Regions from separate parts of the Paenibacillus graminis genome, predicted to be linked through region 3. Evidence: a T-box and tRNA genes for the amino acid it is inferred to sense, from the RefSeq annotation. Region 3 holds a T-box; the other regions hold tRNA genes.
What was found. A T-box is a leader RNA that pairs with one kind of tRNA and senses whether it is charged. The one in region 3 lies ahead of PGRAT_RS24980 (arginine--tRNA ligase), so its partner is inferred to be a tRNA-Arg.
Positions count from the first base shown of each region.

Region 1: it encodes a tRNA-Arg, which carries the amino acid that the T-box ahead of PGRAT_RS24980 (arginine--tRNA ligase) is inferred to sense. The anticodon was not compared.
Region 2: it encodes a tRNA-Arg, which carries the amino acid that the T-box ahead of PGRAT_RS24980 (arginine--tRNA ligase) is inferred to sense. The anticodon was not compared.

Region 1 covers NZ_CP009287.1:6,403,375-6,408,939, reverse strand. The annotation lists rRNA gene PGRAT_RS27730 (23S ribosomal RNA) at 1-2,626, shown strand, start outside; rRNA gene rrf (5S ribosomal RNA) at 2,772-2,888, shown strand; tRNA gene PGRAT_RS27720 (tRNA-Asn) at 2,895-2,970, shown strand; tRNA gene PGRAT_RS27715 (tRNA-Thr) at 2,972-3,047, shown strand; tRNA gene PGRAT_RS27710 (tRNA-Glu) at 3,059-3,133, shown strand; tRNA gene PGRAT_RS27705 (tRNA-Val) at 3,293-3,368, shown strand; tRNA gene PGRAT_RS27700 (tRNA-Gln) at 3,421-3,494, shown strand; tRNA gene PGRAT_RS27695 (tRNA-Lys) at 3,500-3,572, shown strand; tRNA gene PGRAT_RS27690 (tRNA-Leu) at 3,589-3,669, shown strand; tRNA gene PGRAT_RS27685 (tRNA-Gly) at 3,681-3,755, shown strand; tRNA gene PGRAT_RS27680 (tRNA-Arg) at 3,770-3,846, shown strand; tRNA gene PGRAT_RS27675 (tRNA-Pro) at 3,986-4,059, shown strand; tRNA gene PGRAT_RS27670 (tRNA-Gly) at 4,072-4,145, shown strand; tRNA gene PGRAT_RS27665 (tRNA-Pro) at 4,161-4,234, shown strand; gene PGRAT_RS27660 (ImmA/IrrE family metallo-endopeptidase) at 4,388-4,801, opposite strand; gene PGRAT_RS27655 (helix-turn-helix domain-containing protein) at 4,839-5,288, opposite strand.
Region 2 covers NZ_CP009287.1:1,076,525-1,082,089, reverse strand. The annotation lists gene katA (catalase KatA) at 1-893, shown strand, start outside; gene PGRAT_RS04630 (helix-turn-helix transcriptional regulator) at 1,043-1,996, opposite strand; tRNA gene PGRAT_RS04625 (tRNA-Gly) at 2,285-2,355, opposite strand; tRNA gene PGRAT_RS04620 (tRNA-Pro) at 2,368-2,441, opposite strand; tRNA gene PGRAT_RS04615 (tRNA-Arg) at 2,567-2,643, opposite strand; tRNA gene PGRAT_RS04610 (tRNA-Gly) at 2,654-2,728, opposite strand; tRNA gene PGRAT_RS04605 (tRNA-Leu) at 2,736-2,819, opposite strand; tRNA gene PGRAT_RS04600 (tRNA-Lys) at 2,836-2,911, opposite strand; tRNA gene PGRAT_RS04595 (tRNA-Gln) at 2,919-2,993, opposite strand; tRNA gene PGRAT_RS04590 (tRNA-Asp) at 3,201-3,278, opposite strand; tRNA gene PGRAT_RS04585 (tRNA-Met) at 3,354-3,427, opposite strand; tRNA gene PGRAT_RS04580 (tRNA-Val) at 3,461-3,536, opposite strand; tRNA gene PGRAT_RS04575 (tRNA-Glu) at 3,543-3,614, opposite strand; tRNA gene PGRAT_RS04570 (tRNA-Ser) at 3,859-3,948, opposite strand; tRNA gene PGRAT_RS04565 (tRNA-Asn) at 3,952-4,027, opposite strand; tRNA gene PGRAT_RS04560 (tRNA-Ile) at 4,034-4,107, opposite strand; rRNA gene rrf (5S ribosomal RNA) at 4,163-4,279, opposite strand; rRNA gene PGRAT_RS04550 (23S ribosomal RNA) at 4,426-5,565, opposite strand, start outside.
Region 3 covers NZ_CP009287.1:5,779,247-5,784,811, forward strand. The annotation lists gene PGRAT_RS34815 (hypothetical protein) at 1-45, opposite strand, end outside; gene PGRAT_RS24965 (hypothetical protein) at 427-786, opposite strand; gene PGRAT_RS24970 (hypothetical protein) at 987-1,295, shown strand; gene PGRAT_RS32670 (collagen-like protein) at 1,491-2,993, opposite strand; T-box leader at 3,183-3,402, shown strand; gene PGRAT_RS24980 (arginine--tRNA ligase) at 3,477-5,339, shown strand.

The DNA of each region.
Region 1 (5,565 bases), 620 kb from region 3:
TGGGACGTCTCACATGGAGTTACAAAGGAATAGGGTAGGCGAAGAGGTCTGGAAAGGCCCGCGATAGAGGTAAGAGCCCTGTAACCTAAACCCTGTTCCCTCCGAGACGGATCCCGAGTAGTGCGGGGCACGTGAAACCCCGTATGAATCCGGCAGGACCATCTGCTAAGGCTAAATACTACCTGGCGACCGATAGTGAAACAGTACCGTGAGGGAAAGGTGAAAAGCACCCCGGAAGGGGAGTGAAATAGAACCTGAAACCGTGTGCTTACAAAAAGTCAGAGCCCGATCTATGGGTGATGGCGTGCCTTTTGTAGAATGAACCGGCGAGTTACGTTTAACATGCAAGGTTAAGGTGAGAAGCCGGAGCCGCAGCGAAAGCGAGTCTGAATAGGGCGACTAAGTATGTGGACGTAGACCCGAAACCGTGTGATCTACCCCTGTCCAGGGTGAAGGTGCGGTAACACGCACTGGAGGCCCGAACCCACGTATGTTGAAAAATGCGGGGATGAGGTGGGGGTAGCGGAGAAATTCCAATCGAACTCGGAGATAGCTGGTTCTCCCCGAAATAGCTTTAGGGCTAGCCTCGGTGAATGGAGTCGTGGAGGTAGAGCACTGATTGGGTGCGGGGCCCGCAAGGGTTACCAAGCTCAGTCAAACTCCGAATGCCATGGACTTCTTGCCGGGAGTCAGACAGTGAGTGCTAAGATCCATTGTCAAAAGGGAAACAGCCCAGACCATCAGCTAAGGTCCCCAAGTGTGTGTTAAGTGGGAAAGGATGTGGAGTTGCACAGACAACCAGGATGTTGGCTTAGAAGCAGCCACCATTGAAAGAGTGCGTAATAGCTCACTGGTCGAGTGACTCTGCGCCGAAAATGTAACGGGGCTAAACACACCACCGAAGCTATGGCTAGATACGTATGTATCTGGGGTAGGGGAGCGTTGTATGTAGATTGAAGGTGTACCGTAAGGAGCGCTGGACCGCATACAAGTGAGAATGCCGGTATGAGTAACGAAAAGATCAGTGAGAATCTGATCCGCCGAAAGCCCAAGGTTTCCTGAGGAAGGCTCGTCCGCTCAGGGTAAGTCGGGACCTAAGGCGAGGCCGACAGGCGTAGTCGAAGGACAACAGTTTGAAATTACTGTACCACCGTAATCCGCTATGAGCGATGGGGTGACGCAGGAGGGTAGTGACGCGGACTGATGGATGTCCGTCTAAGCAGTGAGGCTGGTGTGCAGGCAAATCCGCACACCGTAAGGCTGGGCTGTGATGGGGAGCGAAAATTACAGTAGCGAAGGTCATGATCTCACACTGCCAAGAAAAGCCTCTAGCCAGGAGAAGGTGCCCGTACCGCAAACCGACACAGGTAGGCGAGAAGAGAATTCTAAGGCGCGCGGAAGAACTCTCGTTAAGGAACTCGGCAAAATGACCCCGTAACTTCGGGAGAAGGGGTGCCTCGGTAGGGTGAATAGCCCGAGGGGGCCGCAGTGAAAAGGCCCAAGCGACTGTTTAGCAAAAACACAGGTCTGTGCGAAGCCGCAAGGCGAAGTATACGGGCTGACGCCTGCCCGGTGCTGGAAGGTTAAGGGGAGCGGTTAGGGGCAACCCGAAGCTGTGAACCGAAGCCCCAGTAAACGGCGGCCGTAACTATAACGGTCCTAAGGTAGCGAAATTCCTTGTCAGGTAAATTCTGACCCGCACGAATGGCGTAACGACTTGGGCGCTGTCTCAACGAGAGATCCGGTGAAATTTTAATACCTGTGAAGATGCAGGTTACCCGCGACAAGACGGAAAGACCCCATGGAGCTTTACTGCAGCTTGATATTGAATTTGGGTACGATCTGTACAGGATAGGTGGGAGCCGTAGAAGCCGGAGCGCAAGCTTCGGTGGAGGCGCCGTTGGGATACCACCCTGATCGTATCTAGGTTCTAACCTGGTACCCTAAACGGGTACGGGGACCGTGTCAGGCGGGCAGTTTGACTGGGGCGGTCGCCTCCTAAAGAGTAACGGAGGCGTTCAAAGGTTCCCTCAGAATGGTTGGAAATCATTCGAAGAGTGCAAAGGCAGAAGGGAGCTTGACTGCGAGACCTACAAGTCGAGCAGGGACGAAAGTCGGACTTAGTGATCCGGTGGTACCGCATGGAAGGGCCATCGCTCAACGGATAAAAGCTACCCTGGGGATAACAGGCTTATCTCCCCCAAGAGTCCACATCGACGGGGAGGTTTGGCACCTCGATGTCGGCTCATCGCATCCTGGGGCTGAAGTAGGTCCCAAGGGTTGGGCTGTTCGCCCATTAAAGCGGTACGCGAGCTGGGTTCAGAACGTCGTGAGACAGTTCGGTCCCTATCTGTCGTGGGCGCAGGAAATTTGAGAGGAGCTGTCCTTAGTACGAGAGGACCGGGATGGACGTACCGCTGGTGCACCAGTTGTTCCGCCAGGAGCATGGCTGGGTAGCTACGTACGGACGGGATAAGCGCTGAAAGCATCTAAGCGTGAAGCCCCCCTCAAGATGAGATTTCCCAATTAGTAAGACCCCTTGAAGACGACGAGGTAGATAGGTTGGAGGTGGAAGTGCAGCAATGCATGGAGCTGACCAATACTAATCGGTCGAGGGCTTATCCAAAAAGTAAAACGCAGATTCGTTTCGGATTCAGTTTTCAGGAATCAAATTGTAAGTCGTGCGGTCCAAGTGGCCACATGATGAAGATTTGCTTTCAGCATTTGGCGATGCTGAGACCTGAATTACGCATTTGTACCGCAAGTGCCCGTTTGGTGGCGATAGCGGAGGGGTTCCACGCGTACCCATCCCGAACACGACCGTTAAGCCCTCCAGCGCCGATGGTACTTGGACCGAAGGGTCCTGGGAGAGTAGGACGCCGCCAAGCATATATTCCCTGATAGCTCAGTTGGTAGAGCACTCGACTGTTAATCGAGTTGTCACAGGTTCGAGTCCTGTTCGGGGAGCCATGCTCTCATAGCTCAGTAGGTAGAGTGCTTCCATGGTAAGGAAGAGGTCACCGGTTCGAATCCGGTTGAGAGCTCCACAAGTTTTTGAGGCCCGTTGGTCAAGGGGTTAAGACACCTCCCTTTCACGGAGGTAACATGGGTTCGAATCCCATACGGGTCACCAATTTACATCTTCGAATTCTGGGATGAGAATCCATTAGGTTCGTTGAAGCATCGGCTTCGTAAGGAATACATCGCAATCTCGTAACGGAGTGAAGAGTATCCCATACGGGTCACCCAATATTTTGATCAATTATTTTCCCTTGAGGACAACCATACATATGGAGGCTTAGCTCAGCTGGGAGAGCATCTGCCTTACAAGCAGAGGGTCGGGGGTTCGAACCCCTCAGCCTCCACCATAATCGTTCTCATATTGAAAGTGATTGTGGGCACACTATAGGTATCCATCATAGGGGATTAGCCAAGCGGTAAGGCAACGGACTCTGACTCCGTCATCATAGGTTCGAATCCTATATCCCCTGCCAAATGGGAGCCATTAGCTCAGTTGGTAGAGCACCTGACTTTTAATCAGGGTGTCGAAGGTTCGAGTCCTTCATGGCTCACTTTTATTAGTATCATGCGCGTGTGGCGGAATGGCAGACGCACCAGACTTAGGATCTGGCGTCTTACGACGTGGGGGTTCAAGTCCCTTCACGCGCATTACTTTATTTGCGGACGTGGCTCAGCGGTAGAGCATCGCCTTGCCAAGGCGAGGGTCGCGGGTTCGATTCCCGTCGTCCGCTCCATAGGTTTAATTTTTGCGCCCTTAGCTCAGCTGGATAGAGCGTTTGACTACGAATCAAAAGGTCGGGAGTTCGAATCTCTCAGGGCGCGCCATTTTACTTCTTGAATCTTCAAAGTGTCCTCCAGATTCGAACGAGTTCGTTGGAGCATAAGCTTCGATAGGATTACTTCGCAATCGGATGCGTAAGCAGCCGTATCTCTCAGGGCGCCATTTTATTTCTTGAATATTTAACGGGATGTAGCTCAGCTTGGTAGAGCACCTGGTTTGGGACCAGGGGGTCGCATGTTCAAATCGTGTCATCCCGATTTTACACCTGTGCGGGTGTAGTTCAATGGTAGAACTTCAGCCTTCCAAGCTGATAGCGTGGGTTCGATTCCCATCACCCGCTCCATAATTTTATAAGTTACGGGATGTAGCTCAGCTTGGTAGAGCACCTGGTTTGGGACCAGGGGGTCGCATGTTCAAATCGTGTCATCCCGATCGTTCAGCTTGTGAGCTGGCAATGAACTCTTACTTTTGTAAGAGTTTTTTTGTATTTAAGAAATTTTATTTGTTTTTGAATTCAAACGAATAGCATGAAGAAGTTTATGGCATGAATTACTATATTCTGGCGCTAAAGAGAACATATGTTCCTTACTCGTCCAAAAAAAAGATGACTTCCGGTGGAATGCCAATCCGCAGGTAATAGCTCAATAAAGGCTCCTCTTGTTCGGGTGAACTCCCGGACGATAAGAGCTTGACGGCAAATAAATTAGCTTGGCGTTCCAGCTTTCCAGGCGAAAAATAAGAATTCTCCTCCAGAAAAAAACGGTTGATTCCTTTATGCAGGCGGTCATGGCCGAGCTCATGCGCACAAACAAAACGCTGCCACTCCAAAGGAAGCTCATTATGAATTACGATAAATCTTCGTCTAAGCTTCCGGTAATACAAACCCTTCGTACTCTGTCCAAGGTTCATGAACCGAATATGTATGCCTAGTGCTTCGGAGAGCTCGAAGGGGCTGTTCGTTTTATATTTTTTGATCAACTTATTGATGATCTCATCCATATTCTTCACCCACGCATATTAATGTATGTGATGTTATTCAACTCTTGCCGCTGCTTGAATCGTGCTTGGGTATCGTTCTTTTATTCATCTTCTTGGCATCCCAGAAGAGACCGGTCAACACATCTTTAATCCGCTGTTTGTCTTCTTTATTCAAAGGAATCCCGTCAAACATAAGCTCCCCGTCATCCTCCAGCATTTTGCGGAAATCCCGCTTATCCTTATTTGTGGCCCATTCAGGAACCTTATCTTCAGCACCGCTCAGCATATCCCCGGCTAAATAGCCTGCATGTTCCATAAGCTCTTCATAGGGTATCTCAGCAGCCTCAGCGATCTTGCGCAAGGTAGCTGGTTTCGGCACCCCTCTCAGTCCGTTTTCGATCCGGGAGATCTGCGCACCGCTTATGCCTGCAAGAGAGGCCAGCTGATTGATTGTCAGCCCTTTGTGTTCCCGAAGCTGTTTCAGGTAATTGCCGAATTCTTCTGCCATCGTTGATCACTCCTTATCACCTATTGCTCTATTAATAATAATATAAGCCATTATTGTCAATAGGTAAACATGAAGTGAACAATAATGCCAAAAGGTAATACCCGTCGTGTAACTAAGAGAAATCGTGATAATAGGTATTTTCTCCTTACAAACGGCCTTATATGGGATTTTACGGAATTGGTAATAAGGTGGTATATTATTGGAAAAGGCGAACAATATACGAACAAGAAGAATTTTACCACATATCTCAGGAAACTTCTGCAATAATCATCCGAAA
Region 2 (5,565 bases), 2.5 Mb from region 3:
TCCGCCACATGCACGGCTTTGGGAGCCACACCTTCAAATGGGTGAACACCGAGGGTGCAGCAGTGTGGGTCAAATACCATTTTAAAACAGAGCAGGGTATTAAAAATCTCGACGTGAATCTTGCCGCTCAAATTGCCGGGGAGAATCCGGATTATCACACTGAGGATCTGTTCAATGCGATCGATCAAGGAAATTTCCCTGCCTGGAGACTGCATGTGCAGATTATGCCTGTAGAAGATGCCGACACGTACCGTTTCGATCCCTTCGATGTAACCAAAGTATGGTCGCAGAAGGATTATCCGCTCATTGAAGTAGGCCGCATGGTACTGGACCGCAACCCCGAGAATTATTTCGCGGAGGTGGAACAAGCTACCTTTTCTCCTGGTTCCTTTGTGCCGGGAATAGAAGCTTCACCCGATAAAATGCTGCAGGGCCGCCTCTTCGCCTATGGGGATGCCCACCGTTACCGCGTAGGCGCCAATCACAACCAGCTGCCTATCAACCGGCCTGTTGCTGAGGTTAACAATAACCAGCGCGATGGTGCTATGATTCACGGGAACAACGGCGGCGGTTCCGTCTACTACGAGCCGAACAGCTTCGGCGGAGCGACAGAGTCCCCGGCGCACAAGCCGGCACCTTATGACGTCTCAGGGAAAGCCGACAGCGTGTCCTATAATCATGACGATCACTACACCCAGCCCGGCGATCTCTACCGGCTGCTGAGTGAAGAAGAACGTGCACGCCTTGTCCGCAATATCGTTGGTGCAATGACACCTGTTGAGAAGGATGAGATCAAGCTCCGGCAGATCAGCCATTTCTACAAAGCAGATCCTGAATTCGGCCAGCGTATAGCCGCCGGTCTGGGTCTGGCTGTACCACAGCAGGGCGAGTAACTCTTCTATACCTATTCACGAATAACCCCCGGTCGTATGACCAGGGGTTATTTATGTATCGAATACAGGCTCTCTACGCTATTAATTAGCTTTCCGGCAAGTTCATATTCAAGATGAATACCTGTCCAAGATGCGGTAACCGGATCTGCTCACTTTTGATAAAGCCCCATCCACTGCTCCAACTGCACCTTCAGCCCTTCTCTGGCCGAGGCCGGTTCGAGAATCTCCGCGTTCGGCCCATATTGCAGGATCCACTTGGTGAATTCCTTTTCATTATTGACAGTCACTTCAAACAGCAGGCTGCCATCATTCTCATCGCTCATCCAGGGATGAACAAATAGCTCTTCTTCTTTAATGTAACGGGCGATTTCGGGATGAAACCGCACCCTGAACTTGATGTTTTTGCTGCCACGGTCAATGGACCAGGTGTTTTTCAGATATTTTTTTATATTAAAATCGCCTTTATCAAAGCTCCGGTCAGTCACCTCCACCTCCTGAAAACGGCTGATGCGAAAGGTGCGGATCGCCTGCTTCAGGTGACAGTACCCAATCAGATAAAAACGCTGGTCCCGCGGAATCAGATAATACGGATCAATCTCGCGCTGTGTGAGCGCATTGCGGGATTGGGAATGATAGACGGCCCGGATGCTCCGCTGCTCCAGAATGGCACCAATAATCGGCTGTAGGAAATTCCGGCTTTTTTTGCGGTATGCAGGTTTGCCCATTTGAATAATATCGGCAATATTTTCAAGTATTCCGTTCTGCTTGGATTTTTCCTTCAGATGGGTGCCCATGACCTTATCATAAGCAGTATGAAACCCTGGGGGGATTTTGTCCTGGTTCAGAAATGAGGGTAAAAGAGAGAAGGCCAATGCTTCCTGTTCGGAGAAATCCAGCGGATAGAGAAAAAACTTTCCCAGAAACTTATAGCCAGTCCCCCTCCCCTCGTTCGTTACAGGTGCAAAATGGCTAATGATCTCCAAATCCCTGTAGACAGTCCTAATGTTCACTTCACATCTGATTGCCAGAGCCGAGGCGGTAATTCCGGGATTGGATTGGATGGCGTTAATAATTTTGAAGATTCGAATTACTTTGTCAGTCATTACTGTAAGCTCCTTAATTTCCTGATATTCATGGTCGTTGTGCTCGCCATCCTAATAATATCAGTTCCCCCACTCCCTGACCGCCAGCAAAAATACAATACAGTGAAAACCATCAATAAAATGAAGGAAAAAAAGTCATATGCACAATCATCTATAAGCAGAAAATATTTAAGCTGAAAGCACGCTTGAATGGCAATAACCTAAAGTGGAAGATAGAAGAATCCACAGTTTCCTAAACAACAAAAAAGAACCCCTGCCCATTGCAAGGATTCTTCTCATTACTATTTAAGCGGGTGATGGGAATCGAACCCACGCTATCAGCTTGGAAGGCTGAAGTTCTACCATTGAACTACACCCGCACAGGTGTAAAATCGGGATGACACGATTTGAACATGCGACCCCCTGGTCCCAAACCAGGTGCTCTACCAAGCTGAGCTACATCCCGTAATAATGGCGCCCTGAGAGATACGGCCGCTTACGCGTCCGATTGCGAAGTAATCCTATCGAAGCTTATGCTCCAACGAACCCGTTCGAATCTGGAGGACACTTTGAAGATGCAAGAAGTAAAAATGGCGCGCCCTGAGAGATTCGAACTCCCGGCCTTTTGATTCGTAGTCAAACGCTCTATCCAGCTGAGCTAAGGGCGCAAAATCTATATGGAGCGGACGACGGGAATCGAACCCGCGACCCTCGCCTTGGCAAGGCGATGCTCTACCGCTGAGCCACGTCCGCAAAAACATGGTGCGCGTGAAGGGACTTGAACCCCCACGTCGTGAAACGCCAGATCCTAAGTCTGGTGCGTCTGCCATTCCGCCACACGCGCACACTTTAGAAGAAAATGGTGAGCCATGAAGGACTCGAACCTTCGACACCCTGATTAAAAGTCAGGTGCTCTACCAACTGAGCTAATGGCTCTCATACATGGCTGGGGATATAGGAATCGAACCTATGAATGACGGAGTCAAAGTCCGTTGCCTTACCGCTTGGCTAATCCCCAATATGAATAATTAGCATAACTACGGAATCGGGTGGATGCTCTATACTTCGAGATATAGGGTTCTCAATACCAGATGCCTTGTTGCCATAGTAATGGCGGAACCGACGGGATACTCTTCACTTCGTTACGAGATTGCGATGTAATCCTTACGAAGTCTATGCTCCAACGAACCCTATGATGGATTCTCATCCCTGAAGCAAATTTTGATGGCGGAACCGACGGGATTCGAACCCGCGATCTCCTGCGTGACAGGCAGGCATGTTAGGCCAACTACACCACGGTTCCAAATTAAGTACTAAGGGGCCCCCGGAAAGTACTCGGAATACGCTACATAGCATATCTTCACTTTTTGGGGATAAATTGCGGGGGCAGGATTTGAACCTGCGGCCTTCGGGTTATGAGCCCGACGAGCTACCGGGCTGCTCCACCCCGCGTCAGTAAAAGTTGTATTCGTTTGAAAAGTACAATGGTGGAGGCTGAGGGGTTCGAACCCCCGACCCTCTGCTTGTAAGGCAGATGCTCTCCCAGCTGAGCTAAGCCTCCATAATATGACCCGTATGGGATTCGAACCCATGTTACCTCCGTGAAAGGGAGGTGTCTTAACCCCTTGACCAACGGGCCATGATTCATTTAAAACTTGCTACGGAGAGAGGGATACTCTCACTTCATTCGAGATTGCGATGTAATCCTAACGAAGCTTATGCTTCAACGAACCGCTGAGGGTTCTCATCCCTATTCAGGGAAGTGTTGCTACGGAGAGAGAGGGATACTCTCACTTCATTCGAGATTGCGATGCAGCCCTAACGAAGCTTATGCTTCAACGAACCATTGAGGGTTCTAATCCCTATTCAGGGAAGTGTTGCTACGGAGAGAGAGGGATTCGAACCCTCGAGACGCTTGTGGCGCCTACACGATTTCCAATCGTGCTCCTTCGGCCAAACTCGGACACCTCTCCAGATGGCTCCCCGAACAGGACTCGAACCTGTGACAACTCGATTAACAGTCGAGTGCTCTACCAACTGAGCTATCAGGGAAAATGATGGGCCTTAGTGGACTCGAACCACCGACCTCACCCTTATCAGGGGTGCGCTCTAACCAGCTGAGCTAAAGGCCCTTCTATCTTATGTAGTTATTATGGGCAAAAAAAATACCACAGAGCGTGGTTGTCCGCTTGGCGGCGTCCTACTCTCCCAGGACCCTTCGGTCCAAGTACCATCGGCGCTGGAGGGCTTAACGGTCGTGTTCGGGATGGGTACGCGTGGAACCCCTCCGCTATCGCCACCAAACGGGCACTTGCGGTACAAATGCGTAATTCAGGTCTCAGCATCGCCAAATGCTGAAAGCAAATCTTCATCATGTGGCCACTTGGACCGCATGACTTACAATTTGATTCCTGAAAACTGAATCCGAAACGAATCTGCGTTTTACTTTTTTGGATAAGCCCTCGACCGATTAGTATTGGTCAGCTCCATGCATTGCTGCACTTCCACCTCCAACCTATCTACCTCGTCGTCTTCAAGGGGTCTTACTAATTGGGAAATCTCATCTTGAGGGGGGCTTCACGCTTAGATGCTTTCAGCGCTTATCCCGTCCGTACGTAGCTACCCAGCCATGCTCCTGGCGGAACAACTGGTGCACCAGCGGTACGTCCATCCCGGTCCTCTCGTACTAAGGACAGCTCCTCTCAAATTTCCTGCGCCCACGACAGATAGGGACCGAACTGTCTCACGACGTTCTGAACCCAGCTCGCGTACCGCTTTAATGGGCGAACAGCCCAACCCTTGGGACCTACTTCAGCCCCAGGATGCGATGAGCCGACATCGAGGTGCCAAACCTCCCCGTCGATGTGGACTCTTGGGGGAGATAAGCCTGTTATCCCCAGGGTAGCTTTTATCCGTTGAGCGATGGCCCTTCCATGCGGTACCACCGGATCACTAAGTCCGACTTTCGTCCCTGCTCGACTTGTAGGTCTCGCAGTCAAGCTCCCTTCTGCCTTTGCACTCTTCGAATGATTTCCAACCATTCTGAGGGAACCTTTGAACGCCTCCGTTACTCTTTAGGAGGCGACCGCCCCAGTCAAACTGCCCGCCTGACACGGTCCCCGTACCCGTTTAGGGTACCAGGTTAGAACCTAGATACGATCAGGGTGGTATCCCAACGGCGCCTCCACCGAAGCTTGCGCTCCGGTTTCTACGGCTCCCACCTATCCTGTACAGATCGTACCCAAATTCAATATCAAGCTGCAGTAAAGCTCCATGGGGTCTTTCCGTCTTGTCGCGGGTAACCTGCATCTTCACAGGTATTAAAATTTCACCGGATCTCTCGTTGAGACAGCGCCCAAGTCGTTACGCCATTCGTGCGGGTCAGAATTTACCTGACAAGGAATTTCGCTACCTTAGGACCGTTATAGTTACGGCCGCCGTTTACTGGGGCTTCGGTTCACAGCTTCGGGTTGCCCCTAACCGCTCCCCTTAACCTTCCAGCACCGGGCAGGCGTCAGCCCGTATACTTCGCCTTGCGGCTTCGCACAGACCTGTGTTTTTGCTAAACAGTCGCTTGGGCCTTTTCACTG
Region 3 (5,565 bases):
GCCAACCAGATTGTTTTCTATGGGCCCTGTAGATAAAAAGCTCATCGCTCCAGCTTCTTTTTTCAGATTGAATAAAAAACACCATATATAGTTGAACTTGTAGTTGTGTTATTCCGGGATTGGCCCGTAACTTCTCTTAACCTATATAAGTTGAACTTAGTTTTACGTTGTGGGGGATAGACGTCACTGCGGGGAATGTTTGGACTTCCAGCCGCTGTTGTCGTAAGAATTTCTTGAATGGAACCGCCTTTAGCGGTTGACATCCGGTGACAGGGCATATCCTTACGAAGTCAGCTTTCCCGCGGAAAGCTCTCAGGCGGCGCATTCGCTCTGTAAGTATCCAAACTTTCCCTCCGCACTCCTGCCCTTTTTATGAATTTTTCAAGTTCAACTTATCTATAGCACTGCAATCCGCTTTTCATATTGTCAGGCATTCGGGTTAACGTTCTCTTGCTCCACCACCCGATGCGCATCCACCAGTTGACCCGATGATTGTTTGCCCCACACAGAGATTCCTACGGCTTCCGCGTCTGCAGAACCGGTTGTAAAGATAAATTCGAAGCCGTCCAAATCAGCAAAATAGTTCCTGGTCACTGCTTCATTCGGTCCGATATTAATCAATTCATTCACATACAGCATTCTTGTTGTGCCAAGCACATATCCCTGTATAGTCACGGCAACAGCATCCACAGTATTCCGGCAAACCGCTTTTACCGTTAACAGTTGTGTGGGTCTGACCCCAAGCACCGCATTGTTTTCTATGGGTCCCGTTGATAATATAGCCATCTTGTCCCATTCCTCCTTTTCTTCACCGATAGTTCCAATCTATCAAGCTCCGATTCTAGCTTGCGGCCCTTTGGCCGCACACTATACTAATATTCGAGCGCACCGTTAATGGTGTGGTCATAAGACAGGTTTCAATCACCAATATCAGCAGGAGCGCATAAAGTGTATTCATAGATTGTTTTACGGAAGAAGGGAGTTCCATGCCCCCTCCTGGTAAAGGAAAGAAAACCGGCGCAAGAAAAAAAACACCCAATTCTAATACACAGATCCCAAAAGGCCTGGAGTATACAGTAGCCGCTCTGTTGTTAACCGGCAAGCTGCGGGTTGATTCTGTCCAAATGTACAGAGATGCTTCCCTATTCATCAGTCTGGTTGGTAAATATAAATCTTTGAGCGATCTTAGTTCCAGCAGCAACGTGGATAAACTGGTCAGCTTTCTCGACGACAACAGCGACCTGACCTTGAACGAAATCATGACCGCCCTGAAGAAAAAAGCCGACAGTTCCTAAAAGCCCGAGAGAACAAATGAAAAGGGGGAGCGTTGACAGATGGACAGCTTTGACGGAGAGGATTTTGCCGGGGGAATTCTGCTCATAATCGTGATTGCCCTGCTGATTTACGGCTCAACGGATATTAAAAATCTGACTGGGGCACCAACCGCGGATTAATGGTTCCCCATGCAGATTTAACGCTGGACAGAGATACTAAGAGACAAGTGGTATCATTGGATCAGCTAGTTTATCTTTTGAATCAGGATGGAGGAATTGGCATTCGTCTGCGTTCCACCTGCCAAGTTCTGCAAGGTGATTGCCGCAGCACTTGAATGATTTCGTAGTGTAATAACATCTCCTGCCGCCGCAGTGATAATTACCATCCCCGGATTGGCCTGGGTACCCGCACCTGAGCCATATATCGCTCCAGCAATTGGCGAACCATTCTGGAACAATGAAAATTGATTGACCTCCACACCACTCGCATTGAACCAGACCTATCGTAATAATAGAGCTTCCGGGAGTATGAGTAATCGCACCGACAATTAATCCATTATGGCTATAAGTGACATCTGCCTCTAAAGGAACCGTCTGGGCCGCTAGATTATAAATGTATGCATACTCAGACAACCCTGCAGGACTTTCTCCCGTTGCTCCGGTTACTCCGGTTACTCCAGTCACTCCCGTCGACCCAGTTACTCCCGTCGACCCGGTTACCCCAGTCGCTCCTGTTACCCCAGTCGCTCCAGTCACTCCCGTCGACCCGGATACTCCCGTCGCTCCAGTTACTCCCGTCGACCCGGTTACCCCAGTTACTCCCGTCACGCCGGTTACTCCCGTCGACCCGGTTACCCCAGTTACTCCCGTCACGCCGGTTACTCCCGTCGACCCGGTTACCCCAGTTACTCCCGTCACGCCGGTTACCCCAGTCGCTCCGGTTACTCCCGTCGCTCCAGTCACTCCCGTCGCCCCGGTTACCCCCGTCGTTCCAGTCACTCCCGTCGCCCCTGTCGCTCCCGTCGACCCGGTTACTCCCGTCGCCCCGATTACCCCCGTCGCTCCAGTCACTCCCGTTGCTCCGATTACTCCTGTCGCCCCGGTTACTCCCGTCGCCCCGGTTACCCCCGTCGTTCCAGTCACTCCCGTTGCCCCGGTTACCCCCGTCGCCCCGGTTACTCCCGGCACGCCGGTTACTCCCGTCGCTCCAGTCACTCCCGTTGCCCCGGTTACTCCTGTCGCCCCGGTTACTCCCGGCACGCCGGTTACTCCCGTCGCTCCAGTCACTCCCGTTGCCCCGGTTACTCCTGTCGCCCCGGTTACTCCCGTCGCCCCCGTCACGCCTGTAACACCTATGTCCCCAGTTGTTGGCCCCAACAATTCAGCGGAAACCAGCCGATGGGCTGTGACCAGCTGACCTGTGTTGTTTTTTCCCCACACTGAGATCTGGATTGGTTCATTACCTTGGTCTGAAGTTATAAAAGTAAACTCGAGTGCATCCAGATTGGCAAAATACGTTCTCGTGACTACTTGATTAGGTGCCATATCCAGGGTTTCATCGACATATAGCGTCCGTGTTCCATCGAGATAGTAGCCCTGAATCATTACCGTAGAGGCCGTGTCATTGCTGCGGTTATCAATTTTGACCGTAAGCTGCTGAGTGGGCCTCAAACCGCCTGTCAAATTGTTTTCTATCGGGCCTGTAGATAAAAAACTCATATCTCCAATTCTCCCTTCCAAAATATTTAATCGTTTATTCAACATACTAATATTCAAGTGGGGAACCGGCCGTGTGGACAAAGCTCCTTTAATCCCATTCATTTAGAAAATGTATGTTTCAAAAAAATCGTTCCCAGCATATCCGCTATTGCTTTCTCCCCAAAATTCGCTATACTGATAAAAATCAATCTACATTCGATGAACGGGAAAGTAGTGACCTTGGACCCTAGTCACAGCGAGCCGGGAAAGTGTAAGCCGGTACAGATCCAGTCATGAAGCGCACCCGGGAGATGGACTTCTGAACTGGCAGTAGGAAGCCCCGGCTGAAGGCCGTTAACCTGTGAGGTGGCTGAACCTTGTGTTCGGCAACGAGAGTGGTACCGCGAGCGCATATGTCCTCGTCTCTTTTAGAGACGGGGTTTTTTGTGTTTTCCGGGACGCTTGGATTAGTGCTGTGCTGGATTTTTTAAGGAGGAGTTTATCATGTTTAGCCAATGGATCAGAAACCAGCTGGAACAAAGTGTAGATAATGTAGTCAACAGCCTCGGCGGAGCCTGTGCAGAACCCGCAGCGGTCTTACTAGAGCAGCCTCCGAATGCCGATTTCGGTGATTACTCCAGTAATATCGCGATGCAATTGGCCAAAACACTGCGCAAAGCCCCCATGGCCCTCGCCGGGCTGATCACCGCAGAGTTTCAGCGGATAGGAGCTGTAGGCGGGATTGTGCAGCGGATCGAAATTGCCAAGCCGGGGTTCATCAATCTGTATATCAATTGGCAGGAATGGGCTGGTCAGACCTTTGTACCGCCTCCAGGCAGCGGGGAAAAAGTCATCATCGAGCATACAAGTGTGAACCCTAACAAATCGCTTCACATCGGACATCTGAGAAACTCCTGCATCGGGGATGCGCTTGTGCGGATTTTGCGGAAAACAGGGTACAACGTTGAAGTCCACAATTATGTGGATGATCTCGGCAATCAGCTGGCGGATACGGTGGTCGGCCTGCTTCGTGTACCGCTGGCTGGGGAGCATGTCCGTTTCGGGGATTACTGCTGGGATATTTATGCCGCGGTTAACAGGGAATATGCGAAGCAGCCTGAGATGATCCATCAGCGGACAGAAATTCTCCATGAGCTGGAGGAGGGGTGCGGCAATACGGCCTGGCTCGGTCAACTGGCTGCTGAACGGATCGTTAGAGAGCATGTCGCGGAAATGAAAAGCTTCGGCATAGAGTACGATCTGCTGGTCTGGGAGAGCAATATTGTAAAAGAGGGGTTCTGGTCCTCTGCCTCCGCTCTGCTTCAAGAGACGGACATGTTTGTCCAGGAGACAGAGGGCAAGCTGGCAGGATGCTGGATTCTAAAACAACCGGCGGCGGAAGGGATGGAGAGCGGCTCTGAGGATCATCAGAAGGACAAGGTGCTGGTGCGTTCGAACGGGATTTTGACCTACACTGCCAAGGATATCGCCTACCATCTCTGGAAATTCGGGTTGCTGGACAAGGATTTCAACTACAGCGAATTCAACGCAGGCCTGTGGACCACCGGGTTAACCGGAGAACCGCTGTCCTTCGGCAAGGCCGACAAAGTCGTCAATGTTATCGATTACCGGCAGGAGTATCCGCAGGCCATGGTAAAGCAGGCATTGGAGGTCCTTGGTTTCACTGCGCAGGCAGAGAAGCTGCATCATGTCAGCTATGGTGTAGTTTCACTCAGTCCGGCTTCTGCCGCCGGGCTTGGCATTGATACCTCGGATGGCAAAAGCTCCTACGCTATGTCCGGCCGTCAGGGGATCGGCGTCAAGGTGGCGGATCTCGTCCAGCTTATGGAAGGCAGCATCGAAGCCACCCGCTCCGACAAAACCGGCCTCTCCAGCCGGCTCATCGCCGCCGCCGCAATCCGTTACTACCTGCTGCGCTTCAATCTGGGCACGGAGATCGTGTTCGACTTCAAGCAGGCCACAGAGATTTCCGGAAATACCGGGGTCTATCTGATGTATACCTACGCGCGTGCAGGCCGTGTGCTCAGCAAAGCGGAGGCCCCTGTCGGGCTAACAGCAGTCCCCCGGTTCCCGGCACAGCTGGACACCGCCGAGCTGGCTCTAATGAGACAGCTGAGCACCTGGGAGGATACCCTTTACACGGCGAGCCGGGAGCTGACACCAAATCTAATTTGCAGCTACGCTCATGCCCTGGCTTCGTTGTTCAATAACTTTTATTCCGCCTGTCCGATTCTCAAGGGAGAAGGGAGTTCTATCCGTTTCCGCCTCTGGCTCACCTCGCGTTTCCAGATCACCCTCGGTGAAGTCTTGGAAGTGCTCGGGCTGCCGAAGCCGGAGCGGATGTAGCTTGTTCTTATTACTTGTAAAGCGATACGGAAGCAGAGGCACAATCTGCTCTTGCGTGTAGAACTATTAATGCTTGCATAAATACTTTTATTTTTACTTTATTAAATAAAATGTGGTATATTTGAGTCAGAAAAGCCGTACAATGCATAAAGTGTCGTGCGACTAACACGACTCCCCTGCAATAGCCGCTTTTAAGGGCGGAGGCTCAGACAGGTACTACCCACAG